One region of the Nonomuraea sp. NPDC005730 genome, then DNA from elsewhere that is predicted to be linked to it. Evidence: riboswitches for the same ligand, from Rfam matches in the RefSeq annotation. Region 1 holds a riboswitch; each other region holds the start of a gene.
The links. A riboswitch is a leader RNA that binds a small molecule or an ion and turns the genes downstream of it on or off. The one in region 1 is predicted to bind cyclic di-AMP.
Positions count from the first base shown of each region.

Region 2: another riboswitch for cyclic di-AMP. It lies ahead of ABZ444_RS50625 (CHAP domain-containing protein); the one in region 1 lies ahead of ABZ444_RS05625 (C40 family peptidase).
Region 3: another riboswitch for cyclic di-AMP. It lies ahead of ABZ444_RS29600 (NlpC/P60 family protein); the one in region 1 lies ahead of ABZ444_RS05625 (C40 family peptidase).

Region 1 covers NZ_JBEXYK010000003.1:128,615-138,229, reverse strand. Annotated here, with positions in the region: gene ABZ444_RS05640 (glycosyltransferase family 4 protein) at 1-443, opposite strand, end outside; gene ABZ444_RS05635 (M48 family metallopeptidase) at 440-2,356, opposite strand; gene ABZ444_RS05630 (hypothetical protein) at 2,368-3,201, opposite strand; gene ABZ444_RS05625 (C40 family peptidase) at 3,370-3,852, opposite strand; cyclic di-AMP (ydaO/yuaA leader) riboswitch at 3,983-4,146, opposite strand; gene ABZ444_RS05620 (NlpC/P60 family protein) at 4,508-5,434, opposite strand; gene ABZ444_RS05615 (NYN domain-containing protein) at 5,567-6,844, opposite strand; gene ABZ444_RS05610 (phosphotransferase family protein) at 7,034-8,113, shown strand; gene ABZ444_RS05605 (response regulator transcription factor) at 8,103-8,759, opposite strand; gene ABZ444_RS05600 (histidine kinase) at 8,774-9,615, opposite strand, start outside.
Region 2 covers NZ_JBEXYK010000115.1:1,856-11,470, forward strand. Annotated here, with positions in the region: gene ABZ444_RS50605 (glycosyl hydrolase family 18 protein) at 1-483, opposite strand, end outside; gene ABZ444_RS50610 (PP2C family protein-serine/threonine phosphatase) at 603-1,646, opposite strand; gene ABZ444_RS50615 (glycosyl hydrolase family 18 protein) at 1,808-3,766, opposite strand; gene ABZ444_RS50620 (luciferase family protein) at 4,009-4,356, shown strand; cyclic di-AMP (ydaO/yuaA leader) riboswitch at 4,617-4,754, shown strand; gene ABZ444_RS50625 (CHAP domain-containing protein) at 4,769-5,482, shown strand; gene ABZ444_RS50630 (TetR/AcrR family transcriptional regulator) at 5,534-6,082, opposite strand; gene ABZ444_RS50635 (nuclear transport factor 2 family protein) at 6,180-6,677, shown strand; gene ABZ444_RS50640 (Tm-1-like ATP-binding domain-containing protein) at 6,688-7,911, shown strand; gene ABZ444_RS50645 (phosphoenolpyruvate hydrolase family protein) at 7,911-8,726, shown strand; gene ABZ444_RS50650 (cupin domain-containing protein) at 8,743-9,156, shown strand; gene ABZ444_RS50655 (hypothetical protein) at 9,338-9,615, shown strand, end outside.
Region 3 covers NZ_JBEXYK010000031.1:32,551-42,165, forward strand. Annotated here, with positions in the region: gene ABZ444_RS29565 (type III pantothenate kinase) at 1-696, shown strand, start outside; gene ABZ444_RS29570 (hypothetical protein) at 762-1,238, opposite strand; gene lysX (bifunctional lysylphosphatidylglycerol synthetase/lysine--tRNA ligase LysX) at 1,387-2,868, shown strand; gene ABZ444_RS29580 (NADP-dependent oxidoreductase) at 2,916-3,845, opposite strand; gene ABZ444_RS29585 (helix-turn-helix domain-containing protein) at 3,926-4,324, shown strand; gene ABZ444_RS29590 (cytochrome P450) at 4,314-5,465, opposite strand; gene ABZ444_RS29595 (LuxR C-terminal-related transcriptional regulator) at 5,696-5,908, shown strand; gene ABZ444_RS29600 (NlpC/P60 family protein) at 5,935-6,978, opposite strand; cyclic di-AMP (ydaO/yuaA leader) riboswitch at 6,985-7,136, opposite strand; gene ABZ444_RS29605 (amino-acid N-acetyltransferase) at 7,424-7,993, shown strand; gene ABZ444_RS29610 (RDD family protein) at 8,079-9,615, shown strand, end outside.

The DNA of each region.
Region 1 (9,615 bases):
AGGCGCTCGCGCGTGTAGTCGCCCAGGTAGGTCACCACGTCGGCGTGCGCGCCGATCCTGCGCAGCACCGAGCGGAAGCCCGGCGCGCCCGCCCACGACGCCTCGTGGCCGTGGGTGAGCATCACCACCCGCCGCGCGCCCGCCGCGCGCAGGCGGGGCGCGAGCAGGCCGAGCGGCGCGGCCGCGCCGAAGACCACGGTCTCGGCGCGGTGCTCGGCCACCAGCCCGGCCGCCCTGCGCGCGACGGCCGGAGTGGGCAGCATCAGCCGCGTCGGGTGCCGCACGACCCGGTACGGCTGACGCCGGTCGAACTCCTCGCATCCCGGCCAGGCGGGGGCGTAGACGGCCACCCCCGGCGTGCGGAGCGCGAGTCCGTGCACGAACGACTGGATGCCGCCCGGCCTGGGCGGGAAGTCGTTCGTCACGAAGACCACGTCGGTCACGGTTCGGGGACGCCGTTCAGTCTCGCCCACGAGCGGGCCAGGGCGATGCGCTCGGGGCTGGAAGGATGGGAGGCATAGAGCACATATTCCACCGCATCCGGCGACAAGTCGGAAATGTTGGTTATTGCGAGGCGTTTCTGCATCGCGACGAACGTGGCCGGATCCCTGGTGAGGTCGAGGGCGTGCACGTCGGCCCGCGCCTCCACGTGCCGCGTGATCAGGTTCTGGGCCGGGTCGGAGACCAGCGAGGCCAGCGTCATCAGCCCCATGAGCACGCCGATGGCGCGCGGGTCGGCCACCGAGGCGATCCCCGTACGCCGCCGCAGCGGGCCGACCAGCAGGAACAGGCCGATCGTGCCGAAGGCGGCCAGCAGGCCGCCGAGCAGCGTGCCGTCGAGCACGTCGGCGTGCTTGGCGTGGCCCAGCTCGTGCGCGACCACCAGCTCGACCTCCGACTCCGGCGCCTTGAGCAGCGTGTCGTAGACGACGATCCGGCGGGTGGCCCCGAAGCCCGACACGTACGCGTTGAGCGCCGTGGTACGCCGCGAGGCGTCGGCGACCAGCACGTCCTCGACCGGGACGCCGTCCCGCTCGGCCATGGCCAGCAGCTCCGACCGCAGCGAGCCCTGCGGCATGGAGGTGAAGTCGTTGAACAGCGGCTCGAACACCACCGGGTAGACGTACGACACGCCCAGGGTGAGCGCGAACGCGCCCACGGCGGCCGGGATCCACCAGCGGCGCACCTTGCGCGCCAGCGCCACGAGGGCGAGCAGCATGACGGCCATCAGCAGCACGCTGACGCCGGTGTTCTTGAGCCGGTCGGCGGTCCAGCCCGCCCAGTCCTGGGTGGACAGGCCGTAGTCGCGCAGGATCGTCTCGAACCACATGCCGAGCGGCCACCTCAGCACCTCGGTGATCGCGGTGAGCACCACCACGCCGAGGACCACCCGCACCCACCACGGGCCCCTGAGCACGCCCAGCACCTTGGCCGCGAACGGCGTCAGGACCAGCAGCCCGGCGAACAGGACCGTGAGGCCGAGCGAGATGTAGCCGGGCAGGGTGGTGGCCGCGTCGAACGCCTGCGCCCTGGCGATCTGGGCGGCGCTGAAGTCGCGGGCGGGGTCGGGGGCGACGGCGGGCGCGCCCGCCGTCAGGACCCGCCAGGGGGTGGTGAACGCGGCCACGGCCAGGATCACGCCGCCGACCAGGGCGAGGGCGGCGCCGGCCGCGCGCCTGGAGCGGGATTCCGCGCGTTGCCGTTCCCGGGCGATCAGGTGCTCCGCCGTTCCCGTCAGCTTGCCGGTCCGGGGACGGGGCCCGGCGCCGTCGGCGTCCTCGGTGTCCTCGGTGTCCTCGGTGTCCTCGGTGTCCTCGGCGTTCTCGGCGAGGGGGGCGGCGGGGTCGCCGTTACGCTTGCCGCGGCCCTTGCCCTTGCCTCCGCCTTTGCCGCCCTTGCCCTTGCCGCGGCCTTTGCCGCCCTTTCCCGGGTCGTCCGGGTGCTCGTCGGGGTTCTCAGGGCTCTTCCCGGAGCCGTCCGAGCCCTCGGCGGCGGGGGCGCCGGCGCGCGTCGCGTGGGGGCGGTCGTCGGGGGTGGGGGGTTGGGGGTGACGGGGGTCCTCGGTGCCGGGGTCGGCGTCCGCGTCGGGGCGGGCGTCGGGGCGGGCGTCGGGGCGGGCGTCGGGGCGGGCGTCCGGGTCGTCCGGGTCGTCGGGGCGGCCCGGGGATTCCGGAGGCTCGGTGGTGCCGGACGGCTCCGGCGGTCCACCGTCGCCGGGCCGGTCACCGCCGTCGTCCCTGATGGCCACACCGCCGCCGTGCGCCGCCGCGACCGCCGTGCCGGGCTCGTCGGCCCCTCCGGCGACCGCTCCGGCGGGCTCGTCCCCTTCCCGGGGCGGGTCGTTCCGCTCGCTCATCTGCCTCCCCTTCACGCGAGCTGCTCTCGTACGTACTCGCGCCACCGTGCCGCCAGTGTCTCGGCGGTGAGCCCCACGGAGGCGAGCGCCTGATCGACGCCGGCCACGCGGGCATCACGGTAGAGCCGTACCAGGGTCCCGTCACCGAACCGGTCTGCGAGGAAGCGACACGCCATCCAGGCCTCCTGGTACGCCCGCGCGAGCCGTCCGGGATCGGCGGCCGTGGGGGCGAAAGCCGCAGGTCCGGGCAACTCGCTCGGCAGCCGGCCGGCCCGTACGTCGGCGGCGAGTTCGGCGGCGGCCGTCCCGACGGGGAGCCCGGCGTCGCGGTAGGCCACGTAGTCGGCGAACCCCTCGTAGAGCCAGACGGGCAGCCGGTCGGTGCCCGCGGCGACGTGGGTGAGCTCATGGGCGAGGACGACGTCGCGTCCCACGGGGGTGAGCCGCGCGAAGGAGCCGGGCACGATGATCACCCTGGCGCCGTCGGCCACCGCGGCCAGCCCGTCCAGCGGGCCCGTGCCCGCCAGCCCGGCCGCCTCGGCGTCGGAGTCCGGCACGACGACCAGCGCGCGTACCGGACGGCCGAGCACCGCGGACACCCGCCGTCCGGCGAGGTCCGCGCGGCGGGCCAGATCGGCGAGCACGCCGGGGTCGGCGCGGTGCCCCACGACCACGGACCGTGCGCCGCGGGCCACCTGACCGCCGTCGCCCCACAACCCGCGCGCACCGGCGGGCAGGACGGCGGCGGGCGGCGCGTCGGCGACCACGAGAACCGCCGTCAACAGCAGCAGGACCGAAAGGAGCAGGCCCGGACCGCGGAGGGACGGACGCACCTGCGAGGACACGGCCCGATGCTAGTCGGCCCGCGCCCCTCCCGGCCTTCACGAGACCGGTCCCTTCACGAGGCCGGTCCCTTCACGAGGCCGGTCCCTTCGCCAGACCGGTCCCTTGACGAGGCCGGGCATGCGACAGGCCCCGGCCCGGACCGGGGAGGGTCCGGGCGGGGCCTGTTGTCACGCGCCGGGACGCACCGCGCCGACGAACGACGACTTCCGCCATCCGCCCAGTTTGTCGATGCGCACCCGTTCGCCGGTCCGCGGCGAATGGACCATCTTGCCGTGGCCGACGTACATGCCGACGTGGCCCAGCCCGTTGAAGAACATCAGGTCGCCCGGCTTGAGGTGGCGCCAGGAGACCTTGCGCTTGATGCGGGCGAACTGGCTGTTCGTCACGCGCGGGAGTCGTACTCCGGCCTTCTTCCAGGCGTACTGGACGAGTCCGGAGCAGTCGAACGCACCAGGGCCCGTGGCCCCGTACCGGTACGGGTCGCCGACCTGGTGCTTGGCGACGGCGACGGCCCTGCGGGCCTTCGACGCCTGCCGCGCGGCCTTCGCCGACTTGGCGGACCTGGCGGTCTTCGCCGACTTGGCCGACTTCGCAGTGGCCGCCTTGGCGGTGCTGGACACCGCGGTGAGCCCGGCGGCCGATTCGCTCACCGTCTGCGCCCCGGCCGGTACGGCATGGAGAGCCGCACCTCCGGCCGTCACGGTCATCGTGAGTGCGACGCCCCTCAGGGCAAGTCGGGACAGACGGGGGTTATGCAGGGAGGTAGACAGGATTTCTCCTTGTGTCTTCCACGAACGCCTACCGGGTTAGCTGACGGATTCGGGCCTGGAAGTCGCCCTACGGCGCGATGACGCGCCGATTCACCCCTGATCCCGGGGGATTACGGGATCTTTGGGTCCCCGGCTCCGTGCCTCCTGGCTGCACGGACTCGGCAGGTCGCCGCCCGATGGTTGTCTCTGCATAGGGATATCGGCGGCGACCGATGGATTTTTATCTGGTCCGCATCGGGGGTTCCGATGTCGATTCGCGGTGCGCATGGCTTGCTGACCGCGACGCCAGAAACTACGCCGAAGGGTCAAGATTTGGCAAAGGGAGACACCGGCTGTAAAGATCAGATAAAGATGTGTGTAAAGGATGAAATCCCTGCTGGAGCAGCGGGTTCCGTTACCGCTTTGTGACCCTTCTCACACTTCCCGGCACACCTGATTGTCAGGGCCCTTTCGCCCCGTTTGTCCCGTTCGTCCCAGCGGTCGTGGCAGCCCGAAGCCGCCCGCGATTCCGGTCGCCGGGCAGTCACGGGACGGGTCAGGGGCGGATGGCTCCGACCAGGGGGCGGCGGTAGTCGGCGAGGCGGACGACCTTCACGACGTCGCCCGTCTGCGGCGCGTGGACGATCTTGCCTCCGCCAGCGTAGATGCTGACGTGCCCGAGCCCCTCGCTGAAGATGAGGTCCCCCGGCTGGAGGTCCTTGATGTCCACCTTCCGGCCGGCGCCCCAGGCCCACTGCTGCCACGTCGTACGCGGCAGTGTGACGCCGGCCGCGCGCCAGGCGGCCTGGGTCAGCCCTGAGCAGTCGTAGCCGCGCGGGCCCGTGCCCCCGTAGATGTACGGCTTGCCGACCTGGGCGAAGGCGAACTGCAGGACGGCGGCCGCGCTGCCCGAGGCGGGGCCGGTGTACTTGATGCCGGTGCTGTTGGGGTTGCCCGGGTTGTAGGCCCCCAGCTTGTCCAGAAGCTTCTTCTGCTGGCCGACCAGCTTCAGCACCTCGGCCCGCTCCCGCTGGACGGCGTCCCGCTCCTTGTCGGCGTCGGCCAGCGCGGTCTCGGCGTTGTCGCGCTCGGCCTTGAGGCCCTTGTTCTCGCGGTCGAAGGCGGCCAGCTTCTCCAGCCGCTCGCGCGAGAGCTGCCCGGCCATGGCCAGCCCGGCCAGCAGGTTCTCGGGGTTGTCGACCCCGACCATGCCGGGCAGGGAGGTGACGTCCCCGCCCATCTTGTACGAGTCCACCGCCGCCCTGATGATCTCGGCCCGCAGGTCGGCGACCGTCTGCAGCTTGCGCTTGTAGCGGTCGTTCAGCGTGGTGTAGGCGTCCTTGGCCTTCTTGTAGTTCTCGGTCGCCGTGTTGTACCGGTCGACGACCTTGTCGGCCTTGTCGTTGAGCTTCTCGAGCTTGGCCTTGGCCTGTTTGAGAGTGGGCTTGGGATCAGCGAGCGCCGCACCCATCGGGACGGTCATCAGTCCGATCGCGAGACCCGCGGCCACCGTCACCCGGCCAAACCTCACAGCGTCGCCTCCCAGGGATTACACCTGGGGCGAAATAGTACAGAAGTGGCGGACGGGGTCTCGCCAAAAGTGCTAATTCGTAACTTATGCGCGACCCAGCCGGCGCAGCAGCAGACCGGACGGAACCGGTCTGGCGCCCATCCGGCGGACGGACTCGGCCACCTCGCGGTCGGAGGAGACGACGGCGATGGCCCGGCCGGGCGGCTCGGCCCGGACGAGCTGGCGGATGAGGTCGTCGGCGATCTCCCCCGGCGCGCTGAACAGCACCCGCACCCCGCGCGGCGCCACCACCTGCACCGGCGCGTTGAGCTCGGCGCCGTCGAAGACCGCCGTCACCTCGACCCGGGTCTGGGCGACCAGCCCGCCGAGGCCGGTCATCAGCCGGTTGCGCTGGTCGGCGAGGGTGAGCGTGCCGTAGCCGGTCTTCGTGACGTTGTAGCCGTCGATGATCAGGTGGACCTGCGGCAGCGCCAGGAGCTGGTCGAGCAGCTGCGGGTCGTCGTCGGCCAGGGCCCGCGCGGGCACGCCGCGCACCCCCGGACGCTCGCCGGTGCTGGCCGCGACCGAGTCGGCGGGCCTGCTGATCGTGGTGGGCAGCGCCAGCTCCCTGCGCAGCCCGGCCGAGGCGTCCTGGAGGGCGTCGAGCAGCACCCTGATGCGGGCGTCCTCGATGCTGCGGCCCTCGCGGGCGGCCCGGCGGGAGGCTTCGAGCTGCTTCTCCACGTCGGCCAGGCGCTCGCGCAGGCGGCGCAGCTCGGCCTCGCCCGCGTTGCCGGCGGTGGAGGCGGCATGCCGGACGTCGTCGGCGGCCTGCTCCATCTCCTCGGCCCTGCGGGTGGCGGCCTTGGCCCGCTCGCGGGCGTCGTGGAGCTTGCGCCGCAGGTCGGAGTTCTCGGCGCGGGCCGCCTTGATCTGCTCGCGCAGCCGGTCGGCCTCCTCCTTGGCAGCGGTCTTCTGGGCGGCGAGCTGCTCGCGCAGCCGTGTCACCGCCTCCTCGCGCTCGGACCCCTCGGCCGCCACGGCGGACTGCTCAAGGTCGGCGCGGGCGGTTTCGATCATCTCCGCCCAGCCGGGCGGCCTGGTGAGATAGGCTGCGGCAGCCACCAGCACCGGGTCGGCGGCGGGCGGCACACTGCCCTCGGCCAGCGCGGCGACCAGCTCGGGCCATCCGGCGGCGACCGACTCGGCGACCAGCTCGCGGAACTTCTTGTCGTTCTCCAGTTGCGCGGCGATCGGCGCGCCGCCCAGCTTGGCGCGCTTGCGCGGGTCGAACTTGGCGATGCCGCGCAGCGGCGGCGGCACGGAGACGGCGGGCATCGTGCCGAGAACCTGCGCGGCCAGGTCGACGACATTGAGGCGCACCTGCTCGGGAAGCGGGCGAGACAGGCCTTCACCCGCTGAACTCATCCCACTTGTCCCTTCGTGACATGCCCTTTCAGACAAGGGTACGGCTCTTGCGTACCTGACCGTAACGGTCCCTTGAACCTAGACAAGCGCTTGGTAGGGGGTATACGACTGAGCCGGGGCAGCGATCCGGCGTGGAGGTGAGCGGTGACGGAACAGATGCGCACGTCCACGCGTGACCTGGAGGAACTGCGCGAGCGGGCGTCCCGCTGGCTGCGCGGCCGGGTCGGCGGGGACGCCACGGTGTCGGAACTGTCGCGGCCCTCCGGCAACGGCATGTCCAGCGAGACGCTGTTCTTCACCGCCACCTGGGCCGCCGGGACCCGGCGGTGCGTGGCCAGGCTCGCACCTGCGGAGGAAGCCGTCCCGGTGTTCCCCGCCTACGATCTGCGGGCCCAGTTCGAGGTCATGCGGCTGGCCAGGGAGAAAGCTGGGATCCCAGCGCCCAGGCCGCTCTGGTTCGAGCCCGACCCCGCGCCGCTCGGGACGCCGTTCTTCGTCATGGAGCAGGCCGAGGGCGACGTGCCGCCGGACGTCATGCCGTACACGTTCGGGGGCTGGCTGCACGACGCCGCCCCCGGCGACCGGCGGCGGCTGCAGGACGCGAGCGTCGGGCTCATGGCGGCGCTGCACGAGACGCCGTACACCGGACAGGACGTCGCGGTGCTCGGCCCGCTCGCCCCGGGCGGCACGGACGGCCTGCGCGCGCACGTCGAGGCCCAGCGCGCCTACTACCGGTGGGCGCACGGCGCACGGCCCATCCCCGTGCTGGAGCGGGCCTTCGACTGGCTCGGCTCACACTGGCCGGACGATCCCGGCCCCGACGTCCTGACCTGGGGGGACGCCAGGATCGGCAACGTGATGTACCGGGACTTCACGCCGGTGGCGGTGCTGGACTGGGAGATGGCCGCCGTGGGCCCGCGCGAGCTGGACGTCTCCTGGATGATCTTCCTGCACCGCTTCTTCCAGGACCTCGCGGTGACGATGGACCTGCCCGGCATGCCGGACTTCATGCGCCGCGACGACGTATGCCAGAAATATCGCGAAATAACCGGCTACGAGCCCCGCGACCTCGACTTCTACGAGATGTACGCCGCCCTCCGCCACGGCATCATCATGGCCCGGGTGTGGCAGCGCAGGATCCACTTCGGCGAGCAGCCCATGCCGGACGACCCCGACGACCTGGTGCTCCACCGGGCCGCCATCGAGGAGCTGCTCACCCGCTAGCGTCGTAGACCAGCAGCGCGATCTGCACCCGGTTGTTCAGGTCGAGCTTGGTCAGGATGCGCGAGACGTGCGCCTTGACCGTGGGCACGCTCATGAACAGCTCCCGCCCGATCTCGGCGTTCGACCGGCCCTGGCCCACGGCCAGCGCGACCTCGCGCTCCCGCTCGCTCAGCCGCCCGAGCAGCCCCCGTGCCCGCTCGGTGCGGTCGCGCCCGCCCCCGTCGGACACGTGCGAGATGAGCTGCCGGGTCACCGCCGGAGACAGGATCGGCTCCCCCGCGGCCACCCGCCTGAGGGCGTCGACCAGGTCGCCGGGCGGGATGTCCTTCAGCAGGAACCCGGCCGCCCCCGCGCGCAGCGCCCGCACGACCTGGGCGTCGGCGTGGAACGTGGTCAGCACCACGACCTCGGGCGGCGCAGCGGTGCGGCGCAGCGCCTCGGTCGCGGTGAGCCCGTCGACGCCCGGCATGCGGATGTCCATCAGGACGATGTGCGGCCGGTGCTCGGCCACCCGCGACGGCACCTCGGCCCCGTCGGCCGCCTCGCCCACGATCTCGATGTCCGCGGCCCCGCCCAGGATCATCGACAGCCCGGCCCGCACCATCGCGTCGTCGTCCACGATCAGCACCTTGATCGGCGCGTCCATCGGCCCTCCGTCGTTCAACGTCCGTCCCCGTCCTTCTCTCCCGGCCACGGCAGCCAGGCGCGCACCCGGAACTCGCCGTCGGTCACGCCGTGCTCCAGCCGGCCGCCGGCCAGCTCGGCCCGTTCGGTCAGCCCGATGAGCCCGGCGCCCGCCCCCGGCATGCGCGGCCCGTGCCGCGACCACACCGGGTTGCGCACCTCGGCCGAGACCCCCTCGGCCGGCTCCCCCGCCACGGCCACCGCCACCGGCGCGCCGCCCGCGTGCTTGCGCGCGTTGGTGAGCGCCTCCTGCACGATGCGGTAGACGTTGCGGCCCACCCCGGCCGGGACGCCGTCGGCTGCGCCCAGGTCGAGGCGTACGTCCATGCCGGCCTGGCGGCACTCCTCGACCAGCGCGGGCAGGTCGGCGAGCGTCGGCTGCGGCCGGTCGGGCACCGGGTCGGCGGCCCCCGGCGGGGTGTGGCGGAGCACGCCGATCACCTCGCGCAGGTCCTGGAGCGCCAGGTGGGCGTTGCTCCTGATCGCCCCGGCGGCCCTGGCGACGTCCTCGGCGGGCGCGTCGGGACGGAACTCCAGCGCCCCGGCGTGCAGGCTGAGCATCGAGATGCGGTGGGCCAGCACGTCGTGCATCTCGCGGGCGATGCGCTCGCGTTCGAGCCGTTTGGCGTCCTCGGCGGCGGTCTCGGCCCGCTGCCTGAGCGACCAGACGAGCTGCCGCCTGGCCCGGATGACGATGCCCCAGGCGTAGATGGTCAGCACGATCGTGACCCCGAACGCCGCCCCCCACAGCGGCGTCAGGTCCTCCTGGGGCCGCAGCAGCACGTACGGGGCCAGGGTGACCAGCGCCAGCAGCGTGA
Region 2 (9,615 bases), on a different contig from region 1:
CACCAGCGTCTTGGTGCCGGGGAACTGCTTCTTGTACTTGTTCAGCAGGTTGAAGTGGCCTTTGTAGGAGTAGGCCGGGTCCATCTCGGCACCGGCGACGCCGGGCCACTCGGTCGCGGTGGCGTTGGCGTCCACGGCGATCTTGTTGCTGCCGTCGACGTGGGCGAAGGCGTAGTTGATGTGGGTGACCTTGCCCCACGGGATGTTGCCGGCCAGGTAGGCGGGCTGGCCGTTCTTGCCGGTGCGCCAGCTGGTGAAGTAGCCGATGATGCGGCGGGGGTGGTCGGCCCCCATCTTCTCGCGGCCGTCCTCGTCGTAGGCCAGGCAGTAGGGGACGTCCACGCCGGGGGTCTGGTAGAGGCCGTCCGGGCGGCAGGCGGCGTTGTCGGCCGCGGCGGTGGCCGTACCGGCCAGGGCTCCGGCGATGAGGACCAGTGAGGTGCCGCACGCGGCCAGTGCCGCGCGTAGGCGTGTGGGCTTCAAGGCCACCTCCGATGGGGCATGACTGGGGGGTTGATCGGAAGGTAAGCCTGGTGACCAGGGCCGTCAATGCTCTCTGTTAGGAAACTTTCTTAATAGTTGCCGTTCGGGTGCTCGGGCGGTCAGGATCCGGCCCGGCGCAGGATGAGCACCGCGATGTCGTCGCGCGGGGCGCCGTGCGTGAAGGTGTTCAGGTCGGCGGCCAGGGCCTCGACGGTCCTGGCCGGCGGGTCGCGGGCCCAGGAGCGCAGCCGCTGCTCCAGCGGGTAGAAGGAGCCGTCGGGGTCGCGGGCCTCGGTCACGCCGTCGGTGCACAGCAGCAGCGAGGCGCCCCGCGGGAAGGCGAAACGCGCGCCGTGGCGCGGCTCGCCCGCCAGCCCGGCCAGGCCGAGCGGCACCTCCGGCTCGCCGAGCCAGAGCTGCCCGGCGTTCCCCCCGTGGATCAGGTACGGCGCGATGTGCCCGCAGTTGACCGCGTCCACCTCCAGCTCCGGGCCGATGTCCAGGAGCAGCGCGGTGACGAACCGCTCGGGCTCGCCGGTGTGCACGGCGAACCTGTTGTGCCTGATCACGGCGTCCTCCAGGGCGTCGGCCACGCCCATGAGGCTGATCTCGCGGTAGGCCGCCTCCCGGAAGGCGCCCAGCACGGCCAGCGCGGCGCCGATCGCGGGCAGCCCCTTGCCCTGCACGTCGGCGATCATCACCCGGGTCCCGTACGGCGACGGCGCCACCTCGTACATGTCGCCGCCCACCATCGTGTCCTCCTCGATGGGCTGGTAGAGGCCGTCCACGACCACGTCGAGCGAGCGCAGCGGCAGCGGCCTGACGAGCTGCCGCTGCAACGCGGCGGCGGCCGAGCGCAACCGGCGGACCTCCTCCTCGCGCTGGATCCGGTAGCTCGCGCCGACCACGCTCATCAGCCCGAACGCCGCGGTGAAGCCGGAGACCTCCAGGTTCGTCCGCAGATTGCCGCCCAAATAGGCGACCGAGGCCGACACCACCGCCAGCACCCACACCGACGCGACCGCCGTCTGCCACACCGAGCCCAGCCCCGACACGATCGCGGGCAGGAAGATCAGCACCGGCACGAGCTCCGCGCCCCCGCCGGTGAACCTGTCCAGCCCGACCACCAGCGCCGTGATCCCGATCAGGCCGACCAGGAACACCGGTGTCGTGAAGAAGGGCCGTCTGAGCCCGCCACCCCAGAGAATCGTCGTTCACCCCCCGGTGACCAGCTTCTCCCAGGGCGTCCGTGTTCCGTCCTGCGGCGCGCCGGAGACGGCGAAGGGCCGGCCCCGAAACCCGGGACCGGCCCTGAAGTGCGAACTTACCCGAGGCCGTTCTTCATGGCCGTGAGGAGTTCGGCGTTGGTGGTGTCACCGCTGAGCTCCCAGAAGAACGCGCCGCCGAGGCCCTGGTTCTTCGAGTAGCTCATCTTGCCGCCGATGGTGCTCGGCGTGTCGTAGCTCCACCACTGGTTGCCGCAGTAGGCGTAGGCCGTGCCCGCGACCGTGCCGGTGGACGGGCAGCGGGTCTTGATGACCTTGTAGTCCTCGATGCCCTGCTCGTACGTGCCGGGCGCCGGGCCCGTCGCCGTGCCGCCGGGCGCGGCCTGGGTCACGCCGGTCCAGCCGCGGCCGTAGAAGCCGATGCCGAGCAGCAGCTTGGCGGCCGGGACGCCCTTGCTCTTGAGCTTCTGGATGGCGTTGTCGGTGTAGAAGCCGGGGACCGGGATCTTGTCCCAGGTGGTGAGCGGCGAGTGCGGGGCGGTCGGGCCCTGCGCGTCCCAGCCGCCGAAGAAGTCGTACGTCATGACGTTGTACCAGTCGACGTACTGGGCGGCGCCGCCGTAGTCGGCCGCGTCGATCTTGCCGCCGTCGTTGCCGTCGGCGGTGATGGCCGCGGTCACCAGGTTGTTCGCGCCGAAGCGCGAGCGCAGCGCGGACATCACGTTCTTGAACGCCGCCGCGCCGCTGGTGTCACAGGTCAGGCCGCAGGCGTTCGGGTACTCCCAGTCGATGTCGATGCCGTCGAAGACGTCGGCCCAGCGGGGGTCCTCCACCAGCTTGTAGCAGGAGTCGGCGAAGGCCGTCGGGTTCTGCGCCGCCTGGCCGAAGCCGCCGGACCAGGTCCAGCCGCCGAAGGAGAAGAGCACCTTCAGGTTGGGGTACTTCTTCTTCAGCTTGCGCAGCTGGTTGAAGTTGCCGCGCAGCGCGCCGTTGTCCCAGGTGTCGGCGACGCCGTCGACGCTCTCGCCCGCCTGGTAGAAGCGGTCGTAGTCGGCGTAGCTGTCGCCGATCGTGCACTGCCCGTTCTGCACGTTGCCGAACGCGTAGTTGATGTGGGTCAGCTTGGCCGCCGAGCCGCTGGTGTCGATGTTCTTGACGTGGTAGCCGCGCTGGTAGATGCCCCACTGGACGAAGTAGCCCAGCACCTTGTTGCCGCCGCCACCGCCGCCGCCCGTGGTGGTCGCGGTGATCTGGTTGCTGTCGGCCGAGCGGTTGCCCGCCGCGTCACGCGCGCGCACGGTGTAGTTGTAGGAGGTGTTGGCGCTGAGGCCGGTGTCGGTGTGCGTGGTGCCCGTGACGGTGGTGACCAGGGTGCCGCCGCGGTAGATCTCGTAGCCGGTGACCGCCACGTTGTCGGTGGAGGCGTTCCAGGCCAGCGAGACGCTGCTGTTGCTGACGCCGGTCGAGCGCAGGTTGCCGGGCACCGACGGCGGGGTCTTGTCGTCGCCGCCACCGCCGCCCGTGGTGGTCGCGGAGATCTGGTTGCTGTTGGCCGAGCGGTTGCCGGCCGCGTCACGCGCGCGCACGGTGTAGCTGTAGGCGGTGTTCGCGGTGAGGCCGGTGTCGTTGTACGTGGTGCCCGTGACGGTGGTGACCAGCGTGCCGCCGCGGTAGACCTCGTAGCCGGTCACGGCCACGTTGTCGGTGGAGGCGTTCCAGGCCAGGGCCACGCTCGTGTCCGTGACGCCGGTCGAGCGCAGGTTGCCCGGCACGGACGGCGCGGTCGTGTCGCTGCCGCCGCCACCGGAGACCTTCCACAGCGCCGCCACGTTCGGCGGCTCCCAGCCGGGCTGGGAGGTGTGCGCCTGGAGGCAGACGTAGTCGACGCCGTTGTAGGTGACGACCGTGCCCGCCGTGTAGGCGGTCCACGGGGCCCAGGCCGCCGCGTACGCCACCGCGCTGGCGGAGGCGATCGGTGGGGTGGCCACGGCCACGGTGAGGGGCAGGGCCAATGCCGCCATTCCCGCCAGGACCTTGCTCAGAATGGTGTGTTTCATGTCGCTCCGACATCCGTTGGGGGGTGTGTGGGGAGTGGGATGGGAGACTTCTGGGGAAACTATTAGGAAAGTTTCCTTTAAGTTGTGAATCGACGGTAGCCTCTGCCTGGGGGAGCGTCAATACTCATCGGTCAGGCGTCCGTAATCGTGCCGGTCAGACCCCGGACGCGCCCGTTCACGAGGGGATAACGGTTCAGGAACGGGGGCTGACGGCGGGGTGAGCCGTGGCTCAGCATTGGAGCGTGGCAGGAATCTCCGCCTGGCGGCGGACGCCCACGCGACGCGGGCCCTACGTGGTCCGCGCGGTCGCGGAGTTACGGTCCTGGCCGTCGCTGAACGTCAGCGGCACCGGTCAGCAGGTCGCCTTCGCCGTACACGGAACCGAGATCCTGCGCCTGGCCGGCCGGGACGAGATCCACGTACGGCTCACCGCCCCCGCCATCGGCCGCCTGGAGCCGTATCTGCGGGCGTGCGACCAGGTCCATGCCTGCCGCGACCGCGCCTGGGTCGCCGTCCAGGTCGACGCGGAGCCCGATCTGGAATTGTTGCTGGCCCTCACGAGCGTGGCGATAAAGGCGCACGTGGCCTGAACCGATTCGGTGCGTAGCGTTTCTCCCACGCACTGTCGAAATCAATGCCGCCATTTGCCTGGGAATTACTCGCCGGGTAGCTTGGTTGTACACAGCCGAACGGGGAGTCGTCCCAGGTAGGGATGGCATTGCCTGGGAATTACCCAGACTGGACCCGTGTTGTACAGAGTCGATGCGGACATCTTCGCATCCGGGCGTCGCACATATACCTTCAGGCCCTTTCCCGGGCCCGGGAAGACGATGCGTCAGCCCTTCGCCTGACCAAGAGACCGCTGAATCCGCCTGTGCGCGGAACCGGGGACCCATGTGTCCAATGGGGTGAATCGGCACCGTGGTGCCGTAGGGCAGCTTCCCGCCCGAACCCGTCAGCTAACCCGGCAAGCGGCACGGAAGCTCAAGGAGTAACACCCTCATGGCCAAGCACCGTCTTCACCGTGCCTACAAGCTCGACCTCGCCAAGATCGCTCTCGGCGCGACCGCCGTCGCCGGCGTGCTCGGCACGCACGCGGCAGTGAACGCCGACACCGCCACCGCCCACACCGCCACCCAGACCGCCAAGGTCGCCGGCGTGGCCGCCCAGCCGCACGTCGCGCAGAACCGCGCCGCCGACGAGAGCGCCAAGGGCAAGGTCAACGTCACCGCCGCCCAGGTGCTGGCCACGGCCCGCGCTCAGGTCGGCACCTCCGAGGACGCCAACGGCGGCGGCACCAAGTTCCAGAAGTGGTACGCCGACTCCCAGCGCGCCGCCGAGACCGCCGCGCGTGACGGCGGCAACCGCGCCATGTACCTGAACGCCCCCTGGTGCTCGATGTTCGTCTCCTGGGTCGGCGAGCAGACCGGCGCCCGCCCGCAGGTCGGCTGGGACGCCTACACCGTGAGCCACGCCAAGTGGTTCGCCGCCAACGACCGCTGGGGCACCGAGGCCAAGCCGGGCGCCGTCGTCTTCTTCTCCTGGAGCGGCAGCAAGAGCCTGAACGACATCCAGCACGTCGGCTTCGTCGTCAAGAACAACGGCGACGGCACGATCTCCACGATCGAGGGCAACACCGGCAACGGCAAGGTCGAGCAGCGTGTCCGCCCGACCTCCCAGGTCGTCGGCTACGGCTACCCGTCGTACGCCGCCTGATCCTGCGACGCGAAAGAGCGCACTCCCCGCGGGGGTGCGCTCTTTTCGCGTTCACGGCCGCCGGTGCTGGTGGACCAGGGTCGCCGCGGCCTGCCCGGCCGAGCGGGCGGCGCCCGGCTCCTGCGAGATCATCGCGGTCACCGTGGCGCCGTCGATCAGGGTGAGCAACTGCTCGGCGAGCAGGCCGGGGTCGCCGGCTCCGGCCTCCTCGGCGAGCGAGCGCAGGTAGGCGCGCAGGCGTTCCTTGTGCTCGCGCACCGCCGTACGGACGACGGCCGAACCGGCGCCCAGCTCGGCGAAGGCGTTGGCGAACCCGCAGCCGCGGAAGTCGTCCTCGGTGAACCAGCGTTCCAGCCACGCGAAGACCGCCGGGATGCGGTCGCCGGCGTCGGCCACGTACGCGGTGAGCGAGGTCATCCAGCGTTCGTCGCGCCGCCGCAGATAGGCCACGACCAGCGCCTCCTTCGACGGGAAACACTGGTAGAGGCGTTTCAGCGAGACGCCGGAGGCGGTCCGGATCTCGTCCATGCCGACCGCCTGGACCCCGCGGCGGTAGAAGAGGTCGCCCGCGGCGTCCAGCAACCGCTGCTCGTGATCCATGACACCCCTCCAGGTGCTTGCCGCGGAGAACGATCGTTCTCTACGCTATCGCACAACCCGGGAGAACGCCCGTTCTCTCGATCGGAGAGGACATCTCATGACACGCCCGCCCGTTCCGCCGTTCACCGAGGAGACCGCCCGGATCAAGGTCCAGGCCGCCGAGGACGCCTGGAACACCCGCGACCCCGACCGCGTCGCGCTCGCTTACACCGAGGACTCCGTGTGGCGCAACCGCGGCGAGTTCGTCACCGGCCGCGCCGAGATCGCCGGGTTCCTGCGCCGCAAGTGGGACCGCGAGCTGGACTACGCCCTGCGCAAGGAGCTGTGGGCGTTCACCGGCGACCGCATCGCCGTCCGCTTCCAGTACGAGTCCCGCGACGCCGCCGGCCAGTGGTGGCGCAGCTACGGCAACGAGCAGTGGGAGTTCGACGAGTCGGGGCTGATGCGCCGCCGGGAGGCCAGCATCAACGACGTCGCCATCACCGAGGAGGAACGCCGCATCTTCGGCTCCCGCCCGCTGTCCGAGCACGGCGTGGACGTCCTCGGCATCCGCCACGCGGAGATCGCCGGGGTAGGGTCGGAAGGCCGATCGTAGGAGGTCTGACATGGCGGTTCTGCTGCTGGGCACCCTCGACACCAAGGGGGAGGAGTACGCCCTCGTCCGCGACCTGATCATCCGGGCCGGCCAGGGCGTCGTCCTCATGGACACCGGCGTCATGGGCGCCCCGGAGCTGACCGCCGACGTCCCCGCCGAGGCCGTGGCGCGGGCCGCGGGCACCGGCCTCGACCGGCTCAGGAGCGCGGGCGACCGCGGCGCCGCGCTCGCGGCGATGGCGGCCGGCGCCACGGCCCTGGCCACGGACCTGCACGCCCGCGGCGAGCTGAGCGGCGTGCTCGCGCTCGGCGGCAGCGGCGGCTCCTCCATCGCCGCCGCCGTCATGCGGGCGCTGCCCGTCGGCCTGCCCAAACTGCTCGTCTCGACCATGGTCAGCGGCGACGTCTCCGCCTACGTCGGGGAGACCGACGTGACGCTCATGTACAGCGTCGTCGACGTCGCGGGCGTCAACTCCGTCTCCCGCCGCATCCTGACCAACGCCGCCGCCGCGATCAGCGCGATGGCCGCCTCCTACGACGCCGGCGCCGAGCCGTCCGGGGAGGACAAACCGCTGGTCGCGGCCACGATGTTCGGCGTCACCACGCCCGCCGTCGACGCCGCGCGGGCCCGCCTGGAGTCCCTGGGCTACGAGGTGCTGGTCTTCCACGCCACCGGCTCGGGCGGCCGGGCCATGGAGGCGCTGGCGGCCGGCGGCCACTTCGCCGGGGTGCTCGACCTGACCACCACCGAGCTGGCCGACGAGCTCGTCGGCGGCGTGTTGTCGGCTGGCCCCGACCGCCTGACCGCCGCGGGGCGGGCCGGAATCCCGCAGGTCGTCAGCCTGGGCGCCGTCGACATGGTCAACTTCGGCCCGATGGAGACCGTGCCGGAACGTTTCCGGTCACGGCAGCTCCTGGTCCACAACCCGACGGTGACGCTCATGCGCACCACTCCCGCCGAGAACGCCGGGATCGGGCGGGCGATCGGCGAGCGGCTGGCCCGCGCGTCGGGGCCGGTCACGCTGTTCGTGCCGCGCGGCGGCGTCTCGGCCGTCGACGTCGAGGGCGGCCCGTTCCACGACCCGGCGGCCGACGCGGCCTGCTTCGACGCCGTGCTCGCGGCCGTCGCGGGCAGCGCCGTCGAGGTCGTGCAGAGCGACCAGGACATCAACAACGCGGAGTTCGCCGTGGCGGCCGCCGACCGGCTGCACCGGCTGATCGAGAAGGGGGCCTGATGCGTCGCGACGAGGCACTGCGGAGGTTGCGCGCCGAGCGGGAGGCGGGCCGGCTGATCATCGGCGGCGGCGCGGGCACCGGGCTGTCGGCCAAGTCCGCCGAGGCGGGCGGGGTCGATCTGCTCATCATCTACAACTCCGGGCGGTTCCGGATGGCCGGCCGCGGCTCGCTCGCCGGCCTGATGCCGTACGGCGACGCCAACGCGATCGTCGTGGAGATGGCGGGGGAGGTCCTGCCGGTCGTCAAGGACACGCCGGTGCTGGCCGGGGTGTGCGGCACTGACCCGTTCCGGCTGATGCCGCGCTTCCTCGACGAGCTGAAGGACATGGGCTTCACCGGCGTCCAGAACTTCCCGACGGTCGGCCTGATCGACGGTGTCTTCCGGGCGAACCTGGAGGAGACCGGCATGGGCTTCGACCTGGAGGTGGAGATGATCAGGCTGGCCGCCGAGCGCGACCTGCTCACCGCCCCCTACGTGTTCACCTCCGAGCAGGCCACGGCCATGGCGCGGGCGGGCGCCGACATCCTCGTCCCGCACATGGGCCTGACCACCAAGGGCAGCATCGGCGCCGTCACCGCGATCGGCCTCGACGAGGCGGCCGTCCGCATCCAGGAGATGCGCGACGCCGCCGTCGCCGTCAACCCCGACGTCATCGTGCTGTGCCACGGCGGTCCCATCGCCGAGCCCGACGACGTGCGCCACATCCAGCAGCGCACGGTCGGCGTCGCCGGGTTCTTCGGCGCGTCCTCGATGGAACGCCTGCCCGCCGAGCGGGCCATCGCCGCACAGGTCCGCGCCTTCAAGCAGCTCTGACCAGGAGGAACCCGCCATGCACCGACGACCGGACGCCCTTCCCACGATGCTCTTCGACTGGGGGGTGATCAAATGGCACGTGACGCCCGACGCCGTGCCGGGCGCCTCCTCCACGTTCGGCGAGGTCATCATCAACCCGAACAAGGGCCACGAACGCCACCTGCACCCCGACTCCGACGAGGTCCTTTACGTCATCGAGGGCGAGGGGCGGCAGACCGTCGGCGACGACCCGGAGTTCCCGGTCAGGGCCGGTGAGGCGATCTACATCCCGAAGGGCACGCTGCACTCCACCTTCAACACCGGATGGCGGCCGCTGCGGATCATCGCGACGTACACGCCGGGCGGGGCCGAGCTGGCGCTGCGCGAGCTGCCCGGTTTCGTGGAGCTCGGCCCCGGCGACCACCCGACCTGGACGGCCGCCACGTCCTGAGCGGCGGGGCGCCGTGCGCGGGTTCGAGCCCGCGCACGGCCTCCGGCCCGCTCGACCTCCATCCGAATGATCGTTCACGTCCGGTCTGTCGGTGGCCTCCGGTAGATTTCCGGGTCTGTTGATCAAGCCCATCGGAGTTGGCTGTCGGCGCGAGCATGCCGTCAGACTGGAGGTCGATACCTTGGACGCGGACGAAACCGCGTGGGAGCAGCGCAGCGTCGTGCGGGTGGTGCCGCCGGTCCAGCCGCGCAAGCTGGCGAAGGTGCCCTTCGTCGAGCTGGCTGACGGCAGGTTGCAGGGGGTCGTGTCGAGCGGGTCCGACATCGAGCGGGTCTACGTCTCGTCGATCGCCGCCGGCACCCACGACCTGAGCTGCAGCACCAACAACAACCGCCCGTGCGGCGCGCTGCACGGCTACGCGTGCAAGCACATCCGCATGCTGGCCGACGAGGCCGTGCT
Region 3 (9,615 bases), on a different contig from region 1:
ACCGACGCCCGCCGCACCGCCGACGAGATCGCCGTCGTGCTCCAGGGGCTGCTGGCCCAGTCACCCCTGCTCAAGGGCGCCGACATCAGCGGCATCGCCATCTGCTCGACCGTGCCGAGCGTGCTCAACGAGATGCGGGAGATGTGCCGCCGCTACTACGGCGACGTCACCGCCGTGATCGTGGAGCCCGGCGTGCGCACGGGCGTGCCGGTGCGCATGGACAACCCCAAAGAGGTGGGCAGCGACCGCATCGTGAACGCCCTGGCCGCCATCGACCAGTACGGCGGCCCGTGCATCATCGTCGACTTCGGCACCGCCACCTCGTTCGACGCGGTGTCGGCCAAGGGTGAGTACGTCGGGGCGGTCACCGCTCCCGGCATCGAGATCTCGGTCGACGCCCTGGCCGCCGCCGGCGCCCAGTTGCACAAGGTCGAGCTGGTCAGGCCGCGCTCGGTGATCGCCAAGAACACGGTCGAGGCGCTGCAGGCCGGCATCATCTACGGCTTCGCCGGCCAGGTCGACGGCATCGTCGAGCGCATGGCCGCCGAGCTGGCCGACGACCCCGACGAGGTGACCGTCGTGGCGACCGGCGGCCACGCGGCGCTGGTGGTCGGCGAGTCGCGCTCGATCGACGTGCACGAGCCGTGGCTGACCCTCATCGGCTTGCGCCTGATTTATCACCGCAATACCGCTTAGAACGTGACAAGCGGCCCCCACTCGGGAAGGGGGCCGCCTGTCGGTCGTGGTTTCGCCGGAGAGGGTCACTCGTTCTCGGCGCTGTAGAGCTCGCTCCAGGGGCCGCACTTGGTGGCGAAGATGCCCTGCTCGGGAACCTGGCAGACCTTGGCCCGCAGGGTGAAGACGTCGTTCTCCTCGAAGTGGAACTTCTTGTAGCCGGGGAAGCCGCAGTACTTCTTGGCGTAGACCGTGGACCAGTCGCCGTCGGAGTCCTCGGCCTGGAACTTCACGTACGCGCACTTCCCGCCCTCGTCGTAGTCGCGGTTGTCCAGGTCGTACAGCCGGCCGGTGACGTGGACCTCGTTGGAGTCCTCCTCGTCCCACTCGACGCTGACGTGACCCTGGGCCTTGGCCAGGTGGTGCTTGGCGTACACCGGGCCCCAGTAGTCGGAGTAGTCGTCGAAGTCGGCGGTGGTGGCGCTGGCGGCCGAAGGAAGCGACAGGGCCACGGCGCTGGTGGCGGCGATGGCGAGGATGCCCGTCGCGATCTTCTTCATCATGATCTCTCCCGGAGCTCCCCTCGGGCCGGCTCCTTGCCGGCTCCCCCCGGAGCTCGTGAGTCATTGGTACAAAAGGGTCCTTGCAGCGCCCCTGCAGGGAACCGTCACGAGCGCTTGCAGTTCGCCGTATCCCCTACGCTTTGTTGTTGTGAGCGAGGAACTTCCAGAGCAGATGCGCATCCGGAGGGAAAAGCTCGACCGCCTCCGCAGCGAGGGCGTCGACCCTTACCCGGTGAGCTTCCCACGCACGGCGACCAACGCCGAGGTCAGGGAGAAACACCAGGGCCTGGAGCCCGACACCGCCACCGGTGAGACGGTCGGGGTCGCGGGCCGCGTCATGCTCAACCGCGTGGGCGGGAAGCTCTGCTTCGCCACACTCCGCGACGGCGGCGCCGACCTGCAGGTCATGATCTCGCTCGACAAGGTCGGCGAGGAGTCGCTGGCGGCCTGGAAGCGCGACGTCGACCTGGGCGACCACGTCGGCGTGACCGGTGAGGTCATCACCTCGCGCCGCGGCGAGCTGTCGATCCTGGCCGACAGCTGGCAGATCACCGCCAAGTGCCTGCGCCCGCTGCCGGAGAAGCACGTCGGCCTCACCGACCCCGAGGCGCGGGTGCGCCAGCGCTACGTCGACCTCATCGTCAACGACGAGGCCAGGAAGATGGCGCGGGTGCGCAGCGCGACCGTGCGCGCGGTGCGCGACTTCTGGCACGAGGAGGGCTACCTCGAGGTCGAGACCCCGATGTTGCAGCCCATCCACGGCGGCGCGACGGCCCGGCCGTTCAAGACCCACATCAACGCCTACGACATGGAGCTCTACCTCCGCATCGCGATCGAGCTCTACCTCAAGCGGCTGGTGGTCGGCGGCGTCGAGAAGGTCTTCGAGATCAACCGCAACTTCCGCAACGAGGGCGCCGACTCCACGCACAACCCCGAGTTCACCATGCTCGAGGCCTACGGCACCTATCTCGACTACAACGACATCGCCGACCTGACGCAGCGCATGTACCAGAAGGCCGTCGTGGCCGCTCTGGACACCACCGTCGTCGTGCACGACGGCGTCGAGATCGACCTCGGCCTGGAGAAGTGGCCGCGGATCCGGCTCTACGACCTGGTGTCCGACGCCGTGGGCGAGGAGATCACCACCGAGACCACCCTTGAGGAGCTGCGGAAGATCGCCGACCGCCGCGAGGTCCACTGGGACGTCAAGTGGGGGTCGGGCAAGCTCGTCCAGGAGCTCTTCGAGGCGCTGGTCGAGCACACGCTCGTGCAGCCGACGTTCGTCATGGACTATCCGCTGGAGACCTCGCCGCTGGCCCGCCTCCACCGCGACAACCCGCTGCTGACCGAGAAGTGGGACCTGATCGGGTTCGGCACCGAGCTCGGCACCGGCTACTCCGAGCTCAACGACCCGATCGACCAGCGCCACCGGCTGGTGGAGCAGTCGTTGCTGGCCGCGGGCGGCGACCTCGAGGCGATGCAGCTCGACGAGGACTTCCTGCAGGCCCTTGAGTACGCGATGCCGCCCACGGGTGGCATGGGCGCCGGCATCGACCGGATGATCATGGCCTTCACCGGCAAGAACATCCGCGAGACCATCCTGTTCCCGCTGGTCAAGCCCACCCACTGAGCCGCCGTCCGGTGCCCCGCGCAGCTGCGGGGCGCCGGTCCGGGCGGTCAGGGCACCAGCACGAGCCGTCCGCGCAGGCCGCCCTCCGCCAGGCGGGCGTGCGCGTCGGCGGCCTTGTCCAGCGGATAGGTTCCGGCCACCCGCAACGTCAGCCGTCCGGCCTCGACCAGGCGCACCAGCTCCGCGAGCTGCCGGGCGTCCGAGCGGAACAGGACGGTGGCCACGTCCGTCCCGCGCAGCGCCACCGGCGCGACCCCCGACGAGAGCGCCACGAACGCCCCGCCGTCCCGTACGGCGTCGAGCGCGGGCAGGCCCAGCACGGCCGCGTCCACGACGGCGTCCACACCGCCGGGCACCCGCGCCCGTACGGCCTCGGCCAGGTCCTCCTCGCGGGGGACGAACCATTCCGCCCCGAAGCCGCGTACCAGCTCCTCGTCCGCGGCGCCGGCGGCGGCCACCACCCTGACGCCGCGCACGGCGGCCAGCTCCACCAGGTAGCCCCCGACGGCCCCCGCCGCCCCCGTGACCAGCAGCGTGCCGCCCGGCCCGACGCCGGTCCGGTCGAGCGCCTGCCAGGCGGTGAGCCCGTTCAGCGGCAGCGTGGCCGCGTGGACGGGGCTCACGTCGCGCGGGGCGCGGGCCACCGCCGGGGCGTCCAGCACGACGTACTCGGCCTGCGCCTTGTACGGCAGCTCCAGCCGCGCGCAGAGCCCCACGACCTCCTCTCCCACGGTGAAGGAGGTCCCCGGGCCCACCTGGTCCACGGTCCCCGCGGCGTCGAAGCCGATCCCGTACGAGTCCAGCTTCCTGGCCAGCCCGTACGAGGCCAGCGCCCCGGACGCCACGGCCAGGTCGAAGGGGTTGACCCCGGCCGCGGCCACCTTGACCCGCACCTGGCCGGGCCCCGCCGTCGGCAGCGGCGCGGACACCAGCCGGGGAGCGCCGGAGCCGCCGATGAGTGCACGCATGTTCGTCATGCCCGCGACCCTAGGAAGAGTTACTCTCTTTCGGTAAGTAGGCACCTGGAAGTGCGTAACACACAGCGAGGAGCGAGACGGTGACGACCACGACGGCGGCGCAGCGGCGTGACCAGGCGAGGCTCGCCTTCGACGCCTACTTCGCCGAATGTCCTTCCCGCAAGCTGCTCGACCGGCTCAGTGACAAATGGGTCACGCTGGTGCTCAGCGCGCTGGCCTCCGGCGAGCGCCGCTACAGCGACCTGGCCAGGCACATCGCGGGGGTCAGCCAGAAGATGCTCACCCAGACCCTGCGCGGCCTGGAGCGCGACGGCCTGGTGGCGCGCCGGGTCACGCCGCAGGTGCCGGTGCGCGTCGACTACGCGCTCACCCCGCTGGGCCAGAGCCTGATGCCGCTGGTCACCGCCATCAAGGCGTGGGCCGAGGAGCACATCGAGGACGTCGAGGCCGCCAGGGAGCGCTACGACGCTACCGCCTGAGCCGCACCGGCAGCCGGGCCAGCCCGCGCAGCACCACGTTCTCCTTGTACGGCGGCTCCGGATCGGCGGACTCCATCTTCGGCGCCGCCGCGGCCAGCGCCGACAGCGCGATCTCGCCCTCCATCCTGGCCAGCGTCGCCCCCAGGCAGAAGTGCAGGCCGAGCCCGAAGGCGAGATGCCGGCCGGGCTCGCGGCCGGGGTCGAACCGGTCGGGATCGGTGAACGCGGCCGGGTCGCGATTGGCCGCGCCGATCGGCACGAGCACGGCCGAGCCGGCGGGCACCGGCGTCCCGCCCAGTTCCCGGTCCTCCAGCGCGATCCTGGAGGTGAGCTGGACCGGCGGATCGAAGCGCAGCACCTCCTCGACCACCTCCCTCGGCCGTTCGGCGGCGAGGTGCAGCAGGCCGTGCCGCAGCAGGTTCAGCACGCCGTTTGCGATGAGGTTGACGGTGGTCTCGTGGCCGGCCACGAGCAGCAGCACGCAGGTCGCCAGCAACTCGGCCTCGGTGAGCTCCTCGACGTGTGCGAGGGAGCTCAGGAGGTCCTCGCCGGGACGCTCGCGCCGCTGCGCGATCAGGCGGCGGAAGTAGTCGCGGAACTCGTTCCTGGAACGCTCCGTTTCCGACATGAGGGCGTCTGTCAGCATCGGGTCAAGTCCGCGGGCAAGGGCCTCGCTCCATCCGCGGAAGCGGTCGTGGTCCTCCGGCGGCACCCCGAGCATCTCGCTGATCACCATCACCGGCAGCGGGTGGGCGAAACCGGAAATCAGCTCCGCCTCCTCCGGCAGCCGCCCGATCAGGTCGGCGGTGATCACCTCGATCCGCGGCCTGAGCCGGGCCACCATGCGCGGCGTGAACGCGCGGCTGACCAGAGCACGCAACCGGGTGTGATCGGGCGGGTCCATGAGCAGGAACGACCTGCCGGGCTGACCTGGCTCTTCCTGCGCGGGCGCGGACGTTCCGTGACCGAACGCGGGGTCGCGCAGCACGGCCGCGCACAACTCGTACGTGGTCACGACGAGCAGCCCGCCGCGCGTTGCGAAGATCGGCCCGGCGGCTCGCAGCTCGCGATATCGGACGTACGGATCGCGCACAAATTGCGGATCCGAGGGATCAAAACCCAGCAGGTCGGTGGCGCTCATCGGGGGCGGAACCGGGCCGCCGAATTGATCGTTTGGACCGTTCATAGCGGACCACGGCGTGCCAACATATGCGGAGTACGTCACATATAAGCGATCATGTCAATAGCACTGGTCAAGGGCGCCGATTGTCGCGCTTGACGACCTTTCCGCGATGCGTTTACCTTCACCGAGACGAGCGGCTTTGCTTCGCCTGAAAGGTCCGAGTTCTGCTGTTGGGGGGAGGGCTCCCGGTGGATGTGCTCACAGAAGGCGTTGAGCTGAGCCACGCGGATTTGGCGTTACTGGCCGAGCTGGCCAGGGGGGTGACCGTCGATCGGGTCGGCAGGCGGCTGGATATCAGCGGACGGACCGTACGGCGCAGGCTGAGGGGCATCTGCGACCGCATCGGCGTGGCCACGGCGATCGAGGCCGTGGCGTGGGCGGCGCGCCGCCAGCTCATCTAGCGGCGCTCGGCGAAGAGGCGCGCCGGTCAGTCCGCGATGCGCACGCCGCCGGCGAACGGCCGCCTGTCTATCGAGGCGACCCGCACGACGTCACCCGTCTGCGGGGCGTGGACCATCATGCCGCCGCCGATGTAGATGCCGACGTGGTGCAGGTCGCTGTAGAAGAACACCAGGTCGCCGGGGCGCAGCTGGTCGCGGCTGATGTGGGTGCCGGCCGTCCACTGGTTGCCGGTGTAGTGGGGGAGCGAGATGCCCACGCGCTGGTAGGCGGCCATCACCAGGCCGGAGCAGTCGTAGGAGCGCGGCCCCTCCGCGCCCCACACGTACGGCTTGAGCTGCTGGGTGAGGGCCCACTTGGCGGCCTGGGCGGCCTTGCCGTCGCCGATGACCGGCAGGTTGACGCGTACGGCGCGGGTGCCGGGACGGCCCGCCTCGCCGACGGCCCGCCGGTAGAGGTTGCTCTCGACCTTGGTGACCAGCTTGGTGATCTTCGAGCGCTTGCCCTCCAGATCGGTGACGATCTGCTGGACCTCGGCGATGCGGGTCTTGGCGCCGGCCCTGGCCCGCTCGGCGGCCTCCATGGCCTTGGCGAGCTGGTTGACCTCCTCGCCCTGCTGCTGTTCGAGCGCGTACGTGGTCGCGGCCCGGTCGAGGAAGGTCTCGGGGTCGCCGGACTGGGCGAAGGCCAGGGCCTTGTCCAGGCCGCCGGTGATGTAGGCGTTCTGGGCGAGCAGCGAGGCCCTGGCGCGCCTGGCGGCCAGGTCGGACTCGCTGGTGGCCAGGATCTTCTGGGCGGAGTCGTTGGCCTTCTGCGCGGCCTTCAGCCGGTCGCGCTGCTCGTTGTACTGCTCGGCGAGCGTCTCGATCTCTTCGTGCAGCTTCTCCACCTGGTCGGCGAGCTCGGAGAGCGACGGCTTCGGGTCGGCGGCGGCGGAACCGACGGGGACGGCGAACAGCATCGCGGCGATGGTGACGCCGATGACGCCGAGGCGGCGTGTGCGCCTGGCCTGCTCCTGGGGGCGGGCGTGCCTGCCCCCCGACTTCCCCGAGCGGTCGAGCGTCCGCTTCACCAACCGAGCTCCTCTCATCGACGCCGGCCGGGTTAGCTGACGGGTTCGGGCCGGAGCAGCCCTACCGAGATGGTCGGATTCACCCCAAGTGGTGGCGCGAGGTGCTCGCCACCGTTGGTTCCCCGGCTTCCCTTGCGGGAATTGGGCGTGTCTTTCCGCGCGCATTACGCGGAGAACATCGTCGCTGGACACTAATGCACTCCGGGTTCACGCTCAACCGGAACTGCCGAGTCTGTAGAGGTTTCACAACTGAAGGGTCACAAGGTGATCTCGTGGGTAGCCGTACGGAAGCTGGCTTCTGCACCTTTTGTCCAGCATTCGGGGTGCTGAGGTCTGGAGGAAAGCTCCAAGTCGGCCCGTGTTCACCTGACCACGGGATGTGATGAGATGCCCGAGACGTGGGATTTAGGGCCGAGCCGTAATGAGATCTGTACCCTGGAGAGCCATGGAGCAGGTGGCCGAAGTGGCAGTCCCCGAGACCGCGGTCGTGGTCAGGCGTGCGCGCACGCCCGACGTGCGTGCGATCAGGCGTCTCGTGGACACCTACGCGGGCGCGGGGCCGCGGCTCCTGGAGAAGGCCACGGTCACGCTGTACGAGGACGTCCAGGAGTTCTGGGTGGCCGAGCAGAGCGGGGAGGTCGTCGGCTGCGGCGCGCTCCACGTGCTCTGGGAGGACCTCGCCGAGGTCCGTACGGTGGCCGTCGATCCCGCGTGCCGGGGGTTGGGGGTCGGGCGGCGGATCGTCTCGGCACTCGTCCGGCAGGCGAAGGATCTGGGGCTGCGGCGTGTATTCTGTCTGACTTTTGAGGTCGACTTCTTCGCGAGGCACGGTTTCCGCCCCATCCAGGGCACACCGGTCTCACCCGAGGTCTACGCCGAGTTGCTGGCCTCGTACGACGAGGGTGTGGCGGAGTTCCTTGATCTGGAACACGTCAAACCGAACACCCTTGGCAACACCCGCATGCTGCTGCATCTGACATCGGGTGACGCGGACCTTGACCACTTGGAAAGGTGATTGTTGATACCTATGTCGATACGTTGGGCAGCACAGGCATGTGTCCTGACACGTGCCACATGCGCACTCGAAGCGAGGTGACACGGTGAGCACCGGACAGCCGCCGTACCCACAGGACGATTCCGGCGAGAACCCCGAGTACGGGCAGCACCACGGCCGTCGGCCCGGTGAGCCCGACCCGGACGTGACTGTGGTCGGCTACCGGGCGGACGACGCCTTCGGCCAGCCCCCATACGGTCAGCAGCAGCAACAGGGCTATGGCCAGCAACAGCAGTACGGCCAGCAACAGCAGCCGTACGGCCAGCAGCAGGGCTACGGCCAGCAGCCCCAGTACGGCCAGCAGGCCGCCTCGGGTCAGCAGGGCTACGGCCAGCAGCAGGGCTACGGCCAGCAGCCGCAGTCCTCGGACCAGCAGTACACGCAGCCCGGCTACGGCCAGGAGGCCCAGTACGGCCAGCAGGCCGCGTCGGGCCAGCAGGGTTACGGCCAGCAGCCGCAGTCCTCCGGCCAGCAGGGCTACGGTCAGCAGGGCTACGGCCAGCAGGCGCAGCCCGACTACGGTCAGCAGGGTTACGGCCAGCAGGCCGCCTCGGGTCAGCAGGGCTACGGCCAGCAGCCGCAGTCCTCGGGCCAGCAGTACACCCAGCCCGGCTACGGCCAGGAGGCCCAGTACGGCCAGCAGGCCGCGTCGGGCCAGCAGGGTTACGGCCAGCAGCCGCAGTACGGCCAGCAGCCGCAGTCGCAACCCGACTACGGCCAGCAGCAGGGCTACGGCCAGGACGCCCAGTACGGCCAGCAGGCCGCGTCGGGCCAGCAGGGTTACGGCCAGCAGCCGCAGTCCTCGGGCCAGCAGTACGCCCAGCCCGGCTACGGCCAGCAGGCCCAGCAGGGTTACGGCCAGGAGGCCCAGTACGGCCAGCAGGGCTACGGCCAGCAGTCGCAGCCCGACTACGGCCAGCAGCAGGGCTACGGCCAGGACGCCCAGTACGGCCAGCAGGGCGGCTACGCCCAGCAGCAGTACGGCGACCAGCAACAGGGTTACGCCCAGCAGCAGTACGGCGATCAGCAGCAGTACGGCCAGGCCTACGGCCAGCAGCAGCAGTCGCAGCCCTACGGCCAGCCCGGCTACGGCCAGCCCTTCGGTCAGCCCGTCGGCGTGCAGCCTCCGGGCGCTCCGGCCCCCCTGGCGGAGTGGTGGCAGCGTCTGGTCGCGAGGATCATCGACGGCGTCATCCTCGGCGTCGTGAACTTCGTGGTCAGCCTCATCCTGGGCCTGTTCGCGATCGGTTACGACTCGGCGACCGGCTCGACCTCCGGCATCCTGTCGGGCTTCGTCATCGGCATCCTGTCGGCGATCGTCACGACCGCCGTCTGGGTCTGCTACGAGTTCTTCCTGACGAAGATGAACGGCCAGACGGTCGGCAAGATGGTCATGGGGATCAAGGTCGTCCCGGTGGGGCAGGCCCTGCCTCCGGGCGGGCTCGGCTCCGACCTGGCGATCAAGCGCGCCGGCGTCACCTGGGGCGGCTACATCCTGAGCGTGATCCCGTTCCTCGGCCCGCTGCTCGCCTGGGCGTGCGTCGCGGTCAACGGCGCCTCGCAGCTGTGGGACAAGCCGCTGC